One region of the Terrabacter sp. P2_E3 genome, then DNA from elsewhere that is predicted to be linked to it. Evidence: riboswitches for the same ligand, from Rfam matches in the RefSeq annotation. Region 1 holds a riboswitch; each other region holds the start of a gene.
The links. Region 1 has a riboswitch for cyclic di-AMP ahead of AC1DW8_RS08350 (CHAP domain-containing protein). Riboswitches for the same ligand answer to the same signal wherever they lie in the genome.

Region 1 (4,074 bases):
ACTCCGGGTCGCCGAGGATGCTGAGGTAGGCGAGCCCGAGCGGGGCGATGCCCTCCACGAGCGACTCGTAGGTCGCGGCCGTCTCGGCCTCGTCCTCCTCGAGGACGCCCTGGATGTTGTGCGCGGGCGAGATGCGGATGCCGACGCGGTCGGCGCCGATCGCCTCGGCCACGGCCTTCGTGATCTCGACGGTCAGGCGGGCGCGGTTCTCGGGCGACCCGCCGTAGGAGTCGGTGCGCTCGTTGCTCGACGGCGCGAGGAACTGGTGCGGCAGGTAGCCGTTCGCGGCGTGCACCTCGACGCCGTCGAGCCCGGCCGCGACGGCCTGACGCGCTGCGTGGACGAACTCCGCCACGAGCGCGGGGATCTCGTCGGTCTCCAGGGCCCGCGGGACGGCATACGCCTGCTGGCCCTTCGGGGTCACGATCTCGCCGGGCGCGGCGATGGCGCTCGGCGCCACGCTCTCGAGGCCGCCCTTGTTGTCGGGGTGGGCGATGCGGCCGGCGTGCATGAGCTGGACGACCACGCGGCCGTCGCCCTCGTGCACGGCATCGGCGACGAGGCGCCAGCCGGCGACCTGCTCGTCGGAGTGCATGCCGGGGGTGTCGAGGTAGCCCTGCCCGACGGCGCTCGGCTGGGTGCCCTCGGTGATGATGAGGCCGGCGCTCGCGCGCTGGCCGTAGTACTCGGCGTTGAGCTCGGTCGGTGCCTGGCCCTCGCCCGCGCGGTTGCGGGTCAGCGGGGCCATGACGAAGCGCTGGGGAAGGTCCCAGCGGCCGATGCGGATGCTCTCGAAGGCCGTGGACACAGGCCTGCTCCTCACGTCTAGGGGACTGTCGGTGGTGGTTGGCGGCCCCCACCGTCTATCGGTGGAGCCTTCAACTACCTAGGCGACAAGGAGGGCAGGCGGTCGATCATTCCCGTGTGTCCAGGGTTGCGCGTGTGGGGGATCCCACGCGGGCCGGAGGGTTCGGGTGGGTATGCCGAAGGGGAGGATGCGCAGGCATCCTCCCCTTCGTACGCGCTCAGCTCGTGGAGAACTCCGCGGTGGTCGTCGCGGAGGTCGTCGAGATGACGACCCGGTGGGTCACGGCGCGTAGATGTACTTCATGCCGGGACCGTCGGTCAGCGTGCGCGTGTTGTAGTTGTACGCACCGGCGAGGGCGTTCATCTCGATGATCGTCACCTCGTTGCCGTTGACCGCGGTCACCCAGGCGACGTGGCCGACGCTCGAGGAGCCGTGGACGCCGGGCTGCATGACGAGGATCGACCGCGTGCGCGGCGTGCCCGTCACGGTGTAGCCCGCGGATGCTGCGCCCGAGGCCCACGCCATGGCGTTGCCGGTCCAGCCGCCGGGGTAGTAGCCCTCGGACTGGTACCACTTGTTGAGGGCGCCCCAGGTGCACTGGCCCGCGGTGGCCCAGTTGGAGGAGGCGCGCACGCCGGACGAGGCGCTCGGTGTCGTGGAGTTGACGCTCGCCTTCGCCGACGACGTGCTCGTCGTCAGCGTGGCGCGGGTCAGGTCGCGGGAGGCGCGCTGGGAGGCGGTCTTGCGCTGGGCGGCGGCCTGGGCTGCGGCCTTGGCGGCAGCGCGCTCGGACTTGACCTGGACGTCCTCGATGACCTGCGGCTTGGCCGGCGCGACGCGGTGGGCGACGGCCTTCTGCGCGGCCGGGGCGAAGCCGATCTTCGACAGCGCGGTCGACGCGGCCGGGGTGGCAGCCGTGGCCGGACCGACAGCGGCGGGAGCCGCGGCGTCGACACCGGCAGCAGCCGCGACGTCGCCCGAGTTGGGCGACAGGGTGTCGGCGCTCGCCGGGTTGGCGAAGGTGGCGACCAGGCCACCGGTGGCGGCGACGACGGCGCCCGCCTTCATGGCCGGCTGAGCCGACTCACGGGCGAGGAGCTTGAGTTCGTTGAGGGGGTTGTGGCGGCCTGGCGCACGATGGCGACCGCGGATGTTCTCAGTGTTCACGCGTGTTACCTCTCCGCGCCTACGAAGTTAGCTGTCGGGTTCGGGCGGAAAGGTGCCCGGGCCACCCCCGCCCCGCGAAGCTCGCGTGGCGGGTGGGTCTTCACCCCAAGGACGTCCGAAGTCGTTGCGTAGGACGTCCGGAGAAACGTGTGGTTCCTCCGCTCCTGTCACAAGGTTCGATCTCTCTCGTCAGGCGGTGACAGGACTAGGCGGTCCACCTCACGAGAGCCCGGCCAGGTGGCCGAACTCCCGGAAGACTAGACGAGGCGACTGGCAAATGTCACGCCACGGTAACGACGACGCGCGCCGATCGCCCCTGAATGTCCGAAGTGCCCGTCTATACCAACGCTTTACCTTCAGCTGGGTGAGACGTGGATCACATCCGGAGGGGGTCCTCGACAAGCCCCCCACGGGTATGCCGCGGGGTCCCTCGGTGGGGACCCCGCGGCATACGCCGGGCTGGTGTGACTCGAGTGTGCCTCGAGCGAGGCTCGAGTGCGGGTCGGGCCGGGCGCGGTCCCGGAGCGGTCGTCAGGCGGCGCGCGAGAGGTGACCGAAAACCACGACGTTGTCGCGGTACTCGTTGCGGCTGTCGGTCGGCCCGCCACACGTCACGAGGCGGATCTCGGCCTGGGTGAAGTCGCCCTTGTAGACGAGCTCGGTCGGGAACTGGGACTTCTTGTAGGCCGCGACCTTGTCGACGGTGAAGGTCAGGTGCGACCCGTCCCGGCGCGACACCTTGACGACGTCCCCGGCCCTGACCTTGCCCAGCTCGTAGAAGATGCCCGGGACGCCCGAGGGGGTGTCGACGTGTGCGGCGAGGACCGACGGGCCGAGCTGGCCGGGCGTGGGGCCGGCGTCGTAGATCCCGACCTCTTGGGCCGTGCCCGGCACGGAGATCGTGCCATCGGCCTGGATGCCGAGCCGGACGAAGTGCGAGGAGCGCACCCCGATCGACGGGATCTCGATCGACGTCGGCTCGGACGCCTCGAGGAAGTCACCAATGCCGACGGTGCCCGGCGCGGCGCCGGCCGTCCTGCCCGCCGCCGGTGTCCCACCCTGACCGGGGGACGCCGACGGGCTGGACGAGGACGGGCCGGGCGTCGCGGGGGCGCTGGCCGTGGCGACCCCGCCCGCCGCGGGCTGCGGCGGGCCGGGGGTCCCCGGGCTCCCTCTGAGGCCGACCACGAGCGCGACGATCCCGATGACGACGAGCACGGCCATGACCGCCAGCGCCGCCGTCACGCCCGCGCTGATGCGGCGGGTGCTGCGGTCGCAGGTGGGCGACGTCGGCTCGGGCGTGGAGCCGGTCGGTGCGCTCATGGTCGGGTCACTCCCGGTCGGTCGTGTCGGTGTCGGTCGTGTCGGTGTCGGCCGCTCGAACTCGGCCGCTCAGTGTCGGCCGCTCGGTGTCGGCCGCTCGGTGTCGGTCGCTCAGGCGCGCGACCGAGCGCGACGGGCGGCGAAGGCGCCGGTCCCGGCCGCGGCGAGCAGGGAGCCAGCACCGACGAGCATGAGGGCCTCGTTCTGGCCACCGCTCTTGAGGCCGTCAGCGGCCTGGCCGCCGCCGGTGTGCATGCCGCCGGCCGGGGCGACGCGCAGCGCGCCACACAGGGCCGGGTCGGTGGCCTCGGTCGGGAGCGACGGCATGAGGTCGCTCTTCGTGGCACCGGAGTACTTGCCATCCTTGTTGTAGTCGACACCGTGGATGACGACGACGGACTGGCCGGCCGAGATCACCTTCGCGACGCCGCTCGAGACCTTGATGCTGCCGCGCTGGTAGGCGATCTTGCCGCCGGGCGCCGTGCTGAAGCGGTCGATCGCGAGGCCCGACTTCGGGCTCGTGTCACCGGTCTTGGTCAGCGACACGACGATGTCGCCGTAGGCCGGTCCGCCCTCGGTCGTGTTGAGGTGACCGTCGCCGTTCTTGTCGTCGGACAGGACCGGGCACTCGTGGCGGGCCTCGGCGCCGAAGTGGATGTGCGCGGCGTGCGGGTTGTCGGGGAGCAGGCCGTTGGCGGCCATCGTCACGGTGATCGTGTTGCCCGTGACCTCGACCATGGCGGTACCGCTGCCGTCGACACCGTTGCCGGCGACGG
Region 2 (4,074 bases), on a different contig from region 1:
GCGTCATCGACGCCGACGTCATGGCGCCCCGCCCCTACATCGTGACCCGCTACGTGCCGGGCCCGGCCCTCGACGAGGTCGTCGAGGACCACGGCCCGCTGGCCCCGGCGGACCTGCTCCGCCTGGCCCGCGGGATCGCCGAGGCGATCCGCGCCATCCACGCGTGCGGGGTCGTCCACCGCGACATCAAGCCGGGCAACGTCCTCATCGAGGACGGCGACCCGGTCCTCATCGACTTCGGCATCGCGCACCTGCAGGACGACGTGCGCCACACCGTCGGCGGGCTCGTCATGGGCACGCCAGGCTACCTCTCGCCCGAGCTCGTCGAGGGTGCCGCCATCACCGACGCCACCGACTGGTGGGGCTGGGCCGCCACGATCACGTATGCCGCGTCGGGCCGTCCGCCGTTCGGCCGCGCCCGCATGGACGCCGTGCTCACCCGCGTCCGTGCCGGTGACGTCGACCTCGAGGGCGTCGACCCGCGCCTCGTGCCGCTGCTGCGCGCGTCCCTCTCTCCCGACCCGCGGCTTCGCCCCCACGCCGACGAGGTCATCGCGGCGCTCGAGCTCTACGCCGCCGGCCGCGCGGCGACCGTGCCGACGCCGAGCGGCAACCCGTGGGACGACGGCCGCGTCAGCGCGACCCCCGGAGACACCCAGGTCGTGCAGCACGGCAGCACCGCCGTCATGCCGCCCGTCGGCACAGCAGGCACAGCAGGCACGGCAGGCGCCGTGGGCGCTGGTGCGGCCGCGGGGAACCCGGTGCGGTGGGCCCCGCCCCCGACCGGTCCACGGTCGCCCGATCCCGGCCCGGCGGCATACGACCACGGCTGGGACGACGAGCCCACGTCGCCGGACGACTGGGGTGGCGCCCAGGCCTACGATGCCCGACACGGGCGCGGCGGCCAGGACGTCGAACCGGCTCCGCAGGACGGCTACTGGCCCGACGACGAGTGGGACGAGGACGACGAGCCCGCCCAGCGCGAGGGCGACCCGCGCATCGGACTGCCGATGCGCACCGGCCTGCTCGCCGCCGTCGCGATCGCCTGGGTCGGTGCCCTCATGGCGTGGCCGGGCATCGCCCTCGTCGTGCTCGTCGTCCTGTCGGCGCTCGCCCGGGCCACCGATCGCTCGGTGACGGCGCTCGTGCTGCGCCGCTACGACTTCGGCCGCCGGCGCAGCGACGTGCCCTTCGCCGTCGTGTCGAGCCCGTGGCACCTCGTCGTCGGCATCATCGCAACCGGGGTCGGGCTGCTCCTGCCCGTGGCGGTGGCGCTCGCCGGCGTCTTCGCGGCCGCCCTGCTCCTCGCCGGCACGCAGGGGACCGACCTCGGCCCGGGCACACCGATCACGCTCGCGATCGGCGGTGTCCTCGGCCTGCTCATGCTGTGGTGGGGCCCCGGCGGCGCCTCACTGCGACGCGGTTCGCGCTCGATGGCGCGGCGCCTCGTGCCGGCCGGCCTGGCCGCGCAGATCGTGTCCGGGCTGCTCGCCGTCTTCGGCGTCGCGGCTGCGCTCGTGGCCCTGCAGCACGGGTCGAGCCTCACGTGGGACCCGTTCACGACGAACCCTTTCGGGAAGTGACGGCTCGGCGCACGAGACGGTGAGCGTGCGGGGCGGGGCCTGTGGGGCGTCCGGGCGGCCTCTGTGCGGGGCCTGTGTGCATAGCGCATCGACCTGCATCTGGGGCTGAAAAAAAGATCACGGAAGTGTCTCGACGTGCCTTGTGCGCTGCGGAAACCTCCCGTACCGTCAGTGCTCGGCGGCCTCGACTTTCGGGTCGAACGGGAGCAGCACCACTCGGCTCCCGGGTCGCTTCGTCGCGTCCGGCTCCACACGAACGCTCCCACAACTTCACATGGACACCCATTTATCCGTTCCCTGAGCGCGCCGAGCCTCGCCAGCCAGGGATGTAGCCCACACCCGTGGGCCGGGCGAGGACGGGGGACCCAGTGTGGCCAGTGAGTGCATGTGTGTCGAAGCGCATGTCAAGAGGACGAGATCTGGTCTCGGGGTGAAGTCGCATCCGCGACGGGGCACCTGACGCCCCAACCCGACAGCTAACCCCGCAGGCGCGCGTCAGGAAGGATCACCCATGCAGTACATGTCCAAGCATGCTGCGGCCAAGAAGATCTCGGCCAAGCAGCGCATCGCGGGAGTCGGAATCGCTGGAGCCGCCACCATCGTCGGTGGCATCGCCACGGGCGGGTCGGCCAAGGCCGCCTCGGTCTGGGATCGCGTCGCCCAGTGCGAGTCGAGCGGCAACTGGCACATCAACACCGGCAACGGCTACTACGGCGGCCTCCAGTTCGTGCAGAGCACGTGGCGCGGCTACGGCGGCACGGCCTTCGCGTCGCGCGCCGACCTCGCCACGCGGGCCGAGCAGATCGCCATCGCGCAGCGCGTGCTCGCCTCCCAGGGCCCCGGCGCCTGGCCGGTGTGCTCGCAGCGGGCCGGCCTGACGCGGGCCAACGGTGGCGCAACGACGACCCCGGTCTCGCGGTCGACCGTCCGGAAGCCCGTGACGACGAAGAAGGTCGTCAAGAAGAAGACGTACGCGACGAAGCCCACGGTCAAGAACACCGCCAAGGGCGCCAAGGTCACCGTGCACAGCGGCGACACCCTCGGCAAGATCGCCGCGCGCTACCACGTGGCCGGCGGCTGGAAGGCCCTCTGGAAGGCCAACGGCGCCCGGGTCACCAACCCGAACCTCATCTTCGTGGGTCAGACTCTGCGACTCCCGTGAGTTCCTGATACAACTGAGCCGGACGGCCTCGCGCGACCAACCCCTGGGTTTGCGCGGGGCCGTCCTTCTCATGTCCGGCGTCGGCTCGCGCCCGGTGTTTGGGCGTATGCCGTCCCGCTCGGTTACGCTTTCGCCCGTCCGCGGCGCTCGCGCCGAGACGTGCTGGCGTGGCGCAATTGGTAGCGCACCTGTCTTGTAAACAGGCGGTTAGGGGTTCGAGTCCCCTCGCCAGCTCCACCGTGACGTGCGAGTCCGGCTGACGGGCCCGCATCTGCGTGCCCACGGCGAGAGGCTCATCCCCGGCGGATGACGCGGGACGGACGAGCGGCTCCTAGCGTTGGGATCGGTCCCCCATCGGACGCACCGATCCATCGGACGCACCTCAAGGAGAAGATGACATGACTCTCAACGTCGACGAGCTCGGTCCGGTGGACTGGATCGTCGTGGAGTTCGAGGGCAGCACCCTCAACGGCAAGATCGCCCCGATCCTCAAGGACTACGTGGATCGCGAGCTCATCCGGGTCCTGGACCTGCTGTTCTTCAAGAAGGCGGAGGACGGCAGCTTCGAGGCCTTCGAGGCGACCGACCTGGAGGACTCGGAGATCGGCGAGCTCCGTGCGTACGAGACCGAGCTGGCCATGCTGCTCAGCGAGCAGGACGTCGCCGACCTGGCCGACACCATCGAGCCCGGCAGCTCGGCGGCCGTCCTGGTCTGGGAGAACCTGTGGGCGGCTCCCTTCGGCGCGGCGGTGCGTCACGCCGGCGGCCAGCTCGTGGCCAGCGGGCGCATCCCGATCCAGGCCGTCATCGCCGCCATCGAGTCCGACGAAGAGGAAGGAGCCTGACATGCCACTCGCAGCCAGGCGCAGGAGAAGGACAGTGGCCGCCGTCGGCGGCGCCGTCGTCGTCGCGCACGGGATTCACCGGCGCGGTGAACGCCGTGAGGACCGGCGCGACGATCGCCGCGATCGCCGCTGACGCGTGACTCGGGCCGTGGGGCCCGCTCAGGGCTCCACGGCTCCTTGCGCTGCCCTACGCCGTCGCCGGCTCCGGTCGGAACGACGTGACCAGCAGGTGCAGGCTGAGGAGCAAGACCCACAACGGGAAGAGCAGGACGGCCCAGACCGTCCGCGGTGGTGCGAGGAGCAGGACCAGCGCGACGACGAACCCCACGGCGACGAGCCAGCGTGGCACGATCCCGGTGCGACGGCCGAGGTTCGTGACGACCATCGTGAAGACCGCTGCCATGCGGATGCCGAACGTCGTCAGGAGGGCCGTGCTGACCGCCCCCACCTGCCGGACGTACTCCGGCGAGACGCTGTCGGGCCC
Region 3 (4,074 bases), on a different contig from region 1:
CACGAGCGGCCTCCGAGGGCGTATGCCGCCCGGCCGGGCTGTGCGCCACGCACCCGTAGCCGGGACGGCCCGGTCGCAAACGGGGTGCGTCACGCGTCGGGAGCCGCTGGGATGGGGACATGGACGCCCGCCACCGCCTCGCCCTGGACCCCTTCGACTGGCAGCGCACCGCCTCGGGCCAGATCCGCGTGAGCCGTGGTGGCCGGCTCGTCGCCGTCGTCGCCGGCGCAGCCGCACGCCGGCTCGACCGGGTGCTCGACGGCGACGACGAGGACGCGGTCCAGCACGCTCTGGCCCGGGCGACCGGCAACTACCGGCGCGGCAACGAGCGCTGACGGTGGGGAGCGCCGGCCACCCGGCCCGCGAGCCCCGACCGGACGGCATACGTGCTCGGACGGCAGAAGGGCCCGGTCACGGAGACCGGGCCCTTCCCATCTGGAGCAGGCGGCACGAATTGCACGTACGTCTTCCTTCTGGAAGAAGGCTGTTCTGCTACTGAACTACGCCTGCGAGGCGTCGCCAACCGTAGCAACAGTCGGGCCGCGACGTCCAAACGGCGCGCTCGGGCGCGCCGCCGGACCGCCCGCTCGGGTCCGGGCCGACGCGCTGGAGGTCAGCCGACGGTCACGAGCCGTCGCGCAGGCGGCGGGCGAAGGCCGACGACCGCGCCCGCAGCTCCTCGACACGTCGCTCGACGAGGGCGAGCGGGTCCAGGCCGCCCTCCATGCCGTTCGGCGGCCGCCGGACGTGCGTCGAGCAGCTGAAGTCGGCGTGCACGAGGGTGCCGAGGCTGTTGCCCTCGCGGCCGGATGCCCCGGCCCGCCGGGCCACGAAGAGGCCCACCTCGCTCGTCGCAAAGGCGTCCTCGCACCAGGCGCACATCGCGCTCGCCTTGCGCGTGCGCTCTGCGGTCCGGAGGAGGAAGCCGACGGGTTCGTCGTCGACCGGGACGACGGCGTAGGCCCGTTGCGGGTTGCTGCGGTCGACCCAGCCGAGGTAGTCGAGCGTCTCCCAGCGCCGTCCGAGGTCGAGGTCGGCGGGAAGGGTGGCCTGCTTGGCCTCACGCCGGGAGGCGTTGACGAAGGAGGCGCGAATCTCGTTGTCCGTCAATGGTTTCACGGTCTGTTCCTGTCAGTCGGGCAGGACCGGGTGACCCGGTCAGCCGGGGTGGGGGAGGTGGGGCGGGACCCTGACCGCTGAGCAGGCCATGACGGCCACCCACCTCTCCGCGGGCCTCCCCGCTGACGACTGACGTGCCCCGACGGAGCAGCGTCCATGGTGTGTCACGACGTCCGCGGTGGTCCACCGGTTTACCGGAGCGCAGCAGCGCCGGACTGCGTATGCCGTGGGCTACCGAGGACGTCCATCACGCCGCGGCGGCCGACGGAATGTCCGCTCCCACCGCATTTGACTTGTCAACTATTGCCACAATCTGTTCGTGTAGGACCCTTTTCGTGACCTGTCTGTCACCGTCGATGGATGCTCATCGCCCGGGGTCTCCCCCGAGCGGCCCACCGCACGCCGAGTCCTGTCCACCGGTGGGGCAGCAACGCAATAACGGACAGGAGTGGGGGACCCACTTTCGGGCCGGCCAGCCGGTCCTTGGGGTGAAGCCGCATCTGCGGCCGGGCATCTTCCGCCCGAACCCGACAGCTCACCTCACAGGCGTGGGAAGGAATCCACCATGCCCGCTTCTACCCTTGCACGCCGAATTCCCTTGCAGTCCCTGGCTATCACGCCACTTCTCGCAGCCGCCCTCCTCGTCGGGACGGGTAGCGCGCCGACATCGTCGGTGACGCCCCAGGCGGCCTCTCGAGCGGGAACCGCTCCGGTCACCATCAAGGCCAAACCGGTCGCCTACGTCTCGGCCGCCACGCGTGCTGCGCGCGGCAGGACCGCCGTCAGGATCGCCGCCGCACAGCAGGGCGATCCCTACCGCTACGGGGCCGCGGGCCCGTCGGCGTTCGACTGCTCCGGCCTTGTCTACTACACCTACCGCACCCGTCTCGGCGTCGGCGTCCCGCGCACCGCCAACGCACAGAGACTCGCCAGCGTCCGCATCAGCAAGGCGAACGTCCAGCAGGGCGACCTCATCTTCTTCATGTCCGGGGGCCGCGCCTACCACGTCGGCATCTACGCCGGCTACGGCAAGGTCTGGCACGCACCCAGACCCGGCCAGCGCGTCCAACTCTCGAGGATCTGGACGACGAGCTGGGTCGCAGGCCGCATGCCCTGACGCCCGTCACACCGTCCCGTGACCGGTGTCGGGCGCGTCCGCCACCGGCCACGGGACGGCGTATCAGTGACTGTCCGGTGGGCCTCTGTCCCCTGCGTCGTCCGACGCCCGGACCAGGGAGATCTCCATGACCACGTCACTGCCCGTCTTCGAGCTGGGCCGACCGCGGCTCGACCTCGAACGCGTCGCCGCCCTCGCCGCCGACCTGCTGGAGCTGCGGGGAGAGGTGACCGAGGACGGGGACCGTCTCTCCGTCTCCGACGAGAACCTCGTGCTCGAGGTCTTCACCGCCTCCGGCGAGCTCTTCGCGGCGGACCGGTCGCAGCTGCACAACCCATCCCTGCGACCCGTGCTGCCCACGCCTGACGAGGCCTACGCGCTGGCGAGGGGTCTCATGGAGCGCCACGACCTCGCCCCTCGGACCGGTGACCTCGTCGAGCTCGTCGAGCTAGGCCCCGGCGGTACCCACGTCGCGGCACGGGCACGTCGCCGCGCACGTGCGGACCGGCGCACCCGGCAGCTGGACGTGCAGGCACGCTTCACCCTCGGCATCCGCAACCCCGGGGTGGACTCGGAGCCGAAGGTCCTCCCGGTCATCGGCGGTGGCGGGAAGCTCTCCTTCACCTTCGGTGACGGGGGGCGGCTCATCGGCGCCAACGGCGGCTTCCGCCCGGTCGGCGATCCGACGTTCGTCGACGCGCTCGACGTCGACGAGGCGTTCGAGAGGCTCGGCTCGGGCGACACGCTCGACCGCGAGGGCGCCTACCTCGCGTACTACCTCGCGCCGGGTGACGTCGGTCAGGCGGTGCTCACGCCGGTGTGGGTCTTCACGAGCGCGTTCGACGTCGACCACGCCGGTGGCAGGGGCCGATCGACCGTGCACGGCCGCCACACCTTCGTGGCGGCCACCGACCGCGGACCCGTCTTTGCGCAGGTGGAGGAGCAGTCGGAGCGGGGGGACAGGCCCCCGGCAGCCCGGAGACCCTTCGACCGCAACGGGGCCCGAGCCGACCGTGCAGTCAACCCGAGCGAGGCGGGCACCAGCTGGGTCAGGCAGATCGACCAGAGCACGCCCCTGGGTGGCAGCCCTGCCAACGCCCAGGGCTTCGTCGACGGCCTGTCGGCCGACGGGTGGCAGACGAACTTCAACTGGGGCGACCTCAACGCCTGGGAGTCGGACTGGCACTCCGACGACGACACGTGGGTCGACGCCGCCGACTTCGTCTTCTACACCGGCCACGCCAACCAGAACGGCTGGGTGCTGTGCGTGCCCGGCAAGAAGCAGTCGGTGCTCCTGACCCCGAGCTCCGTCGGTGCGGCGCCGGCATCACCCGGCGACCTCTACGGCCAGAACGACCTCGAGTGGTTCGCCGTGGCCGCCTGCGGGCCGCTCCAGGACGACGTCATCTCGGCCGGTGGCGGCGACGTGCTGAGCCGCTGGGACGGCGCCTTCGACGGCCTGCACACGATGCTCGGCTACGGCGCGATCACCTTCGACAACACCGATGAGGGACGCAAGCTGGCCCGCTACACCCGCGACGGAATGAGCGTCATCGATGCCTGGTTCCGGACCGCCAAGGAGGTCCAGCCAGCCACGAACGGAGAGGCCGCGCCCGACGGCCCGGACGTGTGGGTGGGTGCCATGTGGGTCACCAAGGCGGGCGTCGACCCCTCTGGCGACCACATCTGGGGCCACGGCTCGGTCGCCGCCGACCCGACGGCACCCACGCAGCTCGTCTGCATGTGGACGACCTGCTAGGCGGACGTCGCGAGACGCGCGAAGGCCCCGAACGGCATACCGGTCGGGGCCCTCGCGTCGCGTGGAGCGAGCGACGGGA

Region 2: it holds a riboswitch for cyclic di-AMP, as region 1 does, so the genes downstream of both, AC1DW8_RS01865 (LysM peptidoglycan-binding domain-containing protein) here and AC1DW8_RS08350 (CHAP domain-containing protein) in region 1, are expected to answer to the same signal.
Region 3: it holds a riboswitch for cyclic di-AMP, as region 1 does, so the genes downstream of both, AC1DW8_RS05415 (C40 family peptidase) here and AC1DW8_RS08350 (CHAP domain-containing protein) in region 1, are expected to answer to the same signal.

The regions. Positions count from the first base shown of each region.
Region 1 covers NZ_JBFUEN010000005.1:119,669-123,742, forward strand. The annotation lists gene AC1DW8_RS08345 (alkene reductase) at 1-808, opposite strand, end outside; gene AC1DW8_RS08350 (CHAP domain-containing protein) at 1,088-1,975, opposite strand; cyclic di-AMP (ydaO/yuaA leader) riboswitch at 1,980-2,167, opposite strand; gene AC1DW8_RS08355 (sortase domain-containing protein) at 2,507-3,298, opposite strand; gene AC1DW8_RS08360 (hypothetical protein) at 3,410-4,074, opposite strand, start outside.
Region 2 covers NZ_JBFUEN010000002.1:21,116-25,189, forward strand. The annotation lists gene AC1DW8_RS01860 (serine/threonine-protein kinase) at 1-1,583, shown strand, start outside; cyclic di-AMP (ydaO/yuaA leader) riboswitch at 1,904-2,091, shown strand; gene AC1DW8_RS01865 (LysM peptidoglycan-binding domain-containing protein) at 2,095-2,745, shown strand; tRNA gene AC1DW8_RS01870 (tRNA-Thr) at 2,907-2,982, shown strand; gene AC1DW8_RS01875 (DUF6325 family protein) at 3,144-3,590, shown strand; gene AC1DW8_RS01880 (hypothetical protein) at 3,778-4,074, opposite strand, start outside.
Region 3 covers NZ_JBFUEN010000003.1:460,249-464,322, forward strand. The annotation lists gene AC1DW8_RS05400 (hypothetical protein) at 120-335, shown strand; tRNA gene AC1DW8_RS05405 (tRNA-Gly) at 437-510, opposite strand; gene AC1DW8_RS05410 (FBP domain-containing protein) at 625-1,119, opposite strand; cyclic di-AMP (ydaO/yuaA leader) riboswitch at 1,541-1,683, shown strand; gene AC1DW8_RS05415 (C40 family peptidase) at 1,718-2,236, shown strand; gene AC1DW8_RS05420 (DUF6345 domain-containing protein) at 2,364-3,995, shown strand; tRNA gene AC1DW8_RS05425 (tRNA-Gly) at 4,058-4,074, opposite strand, start outside.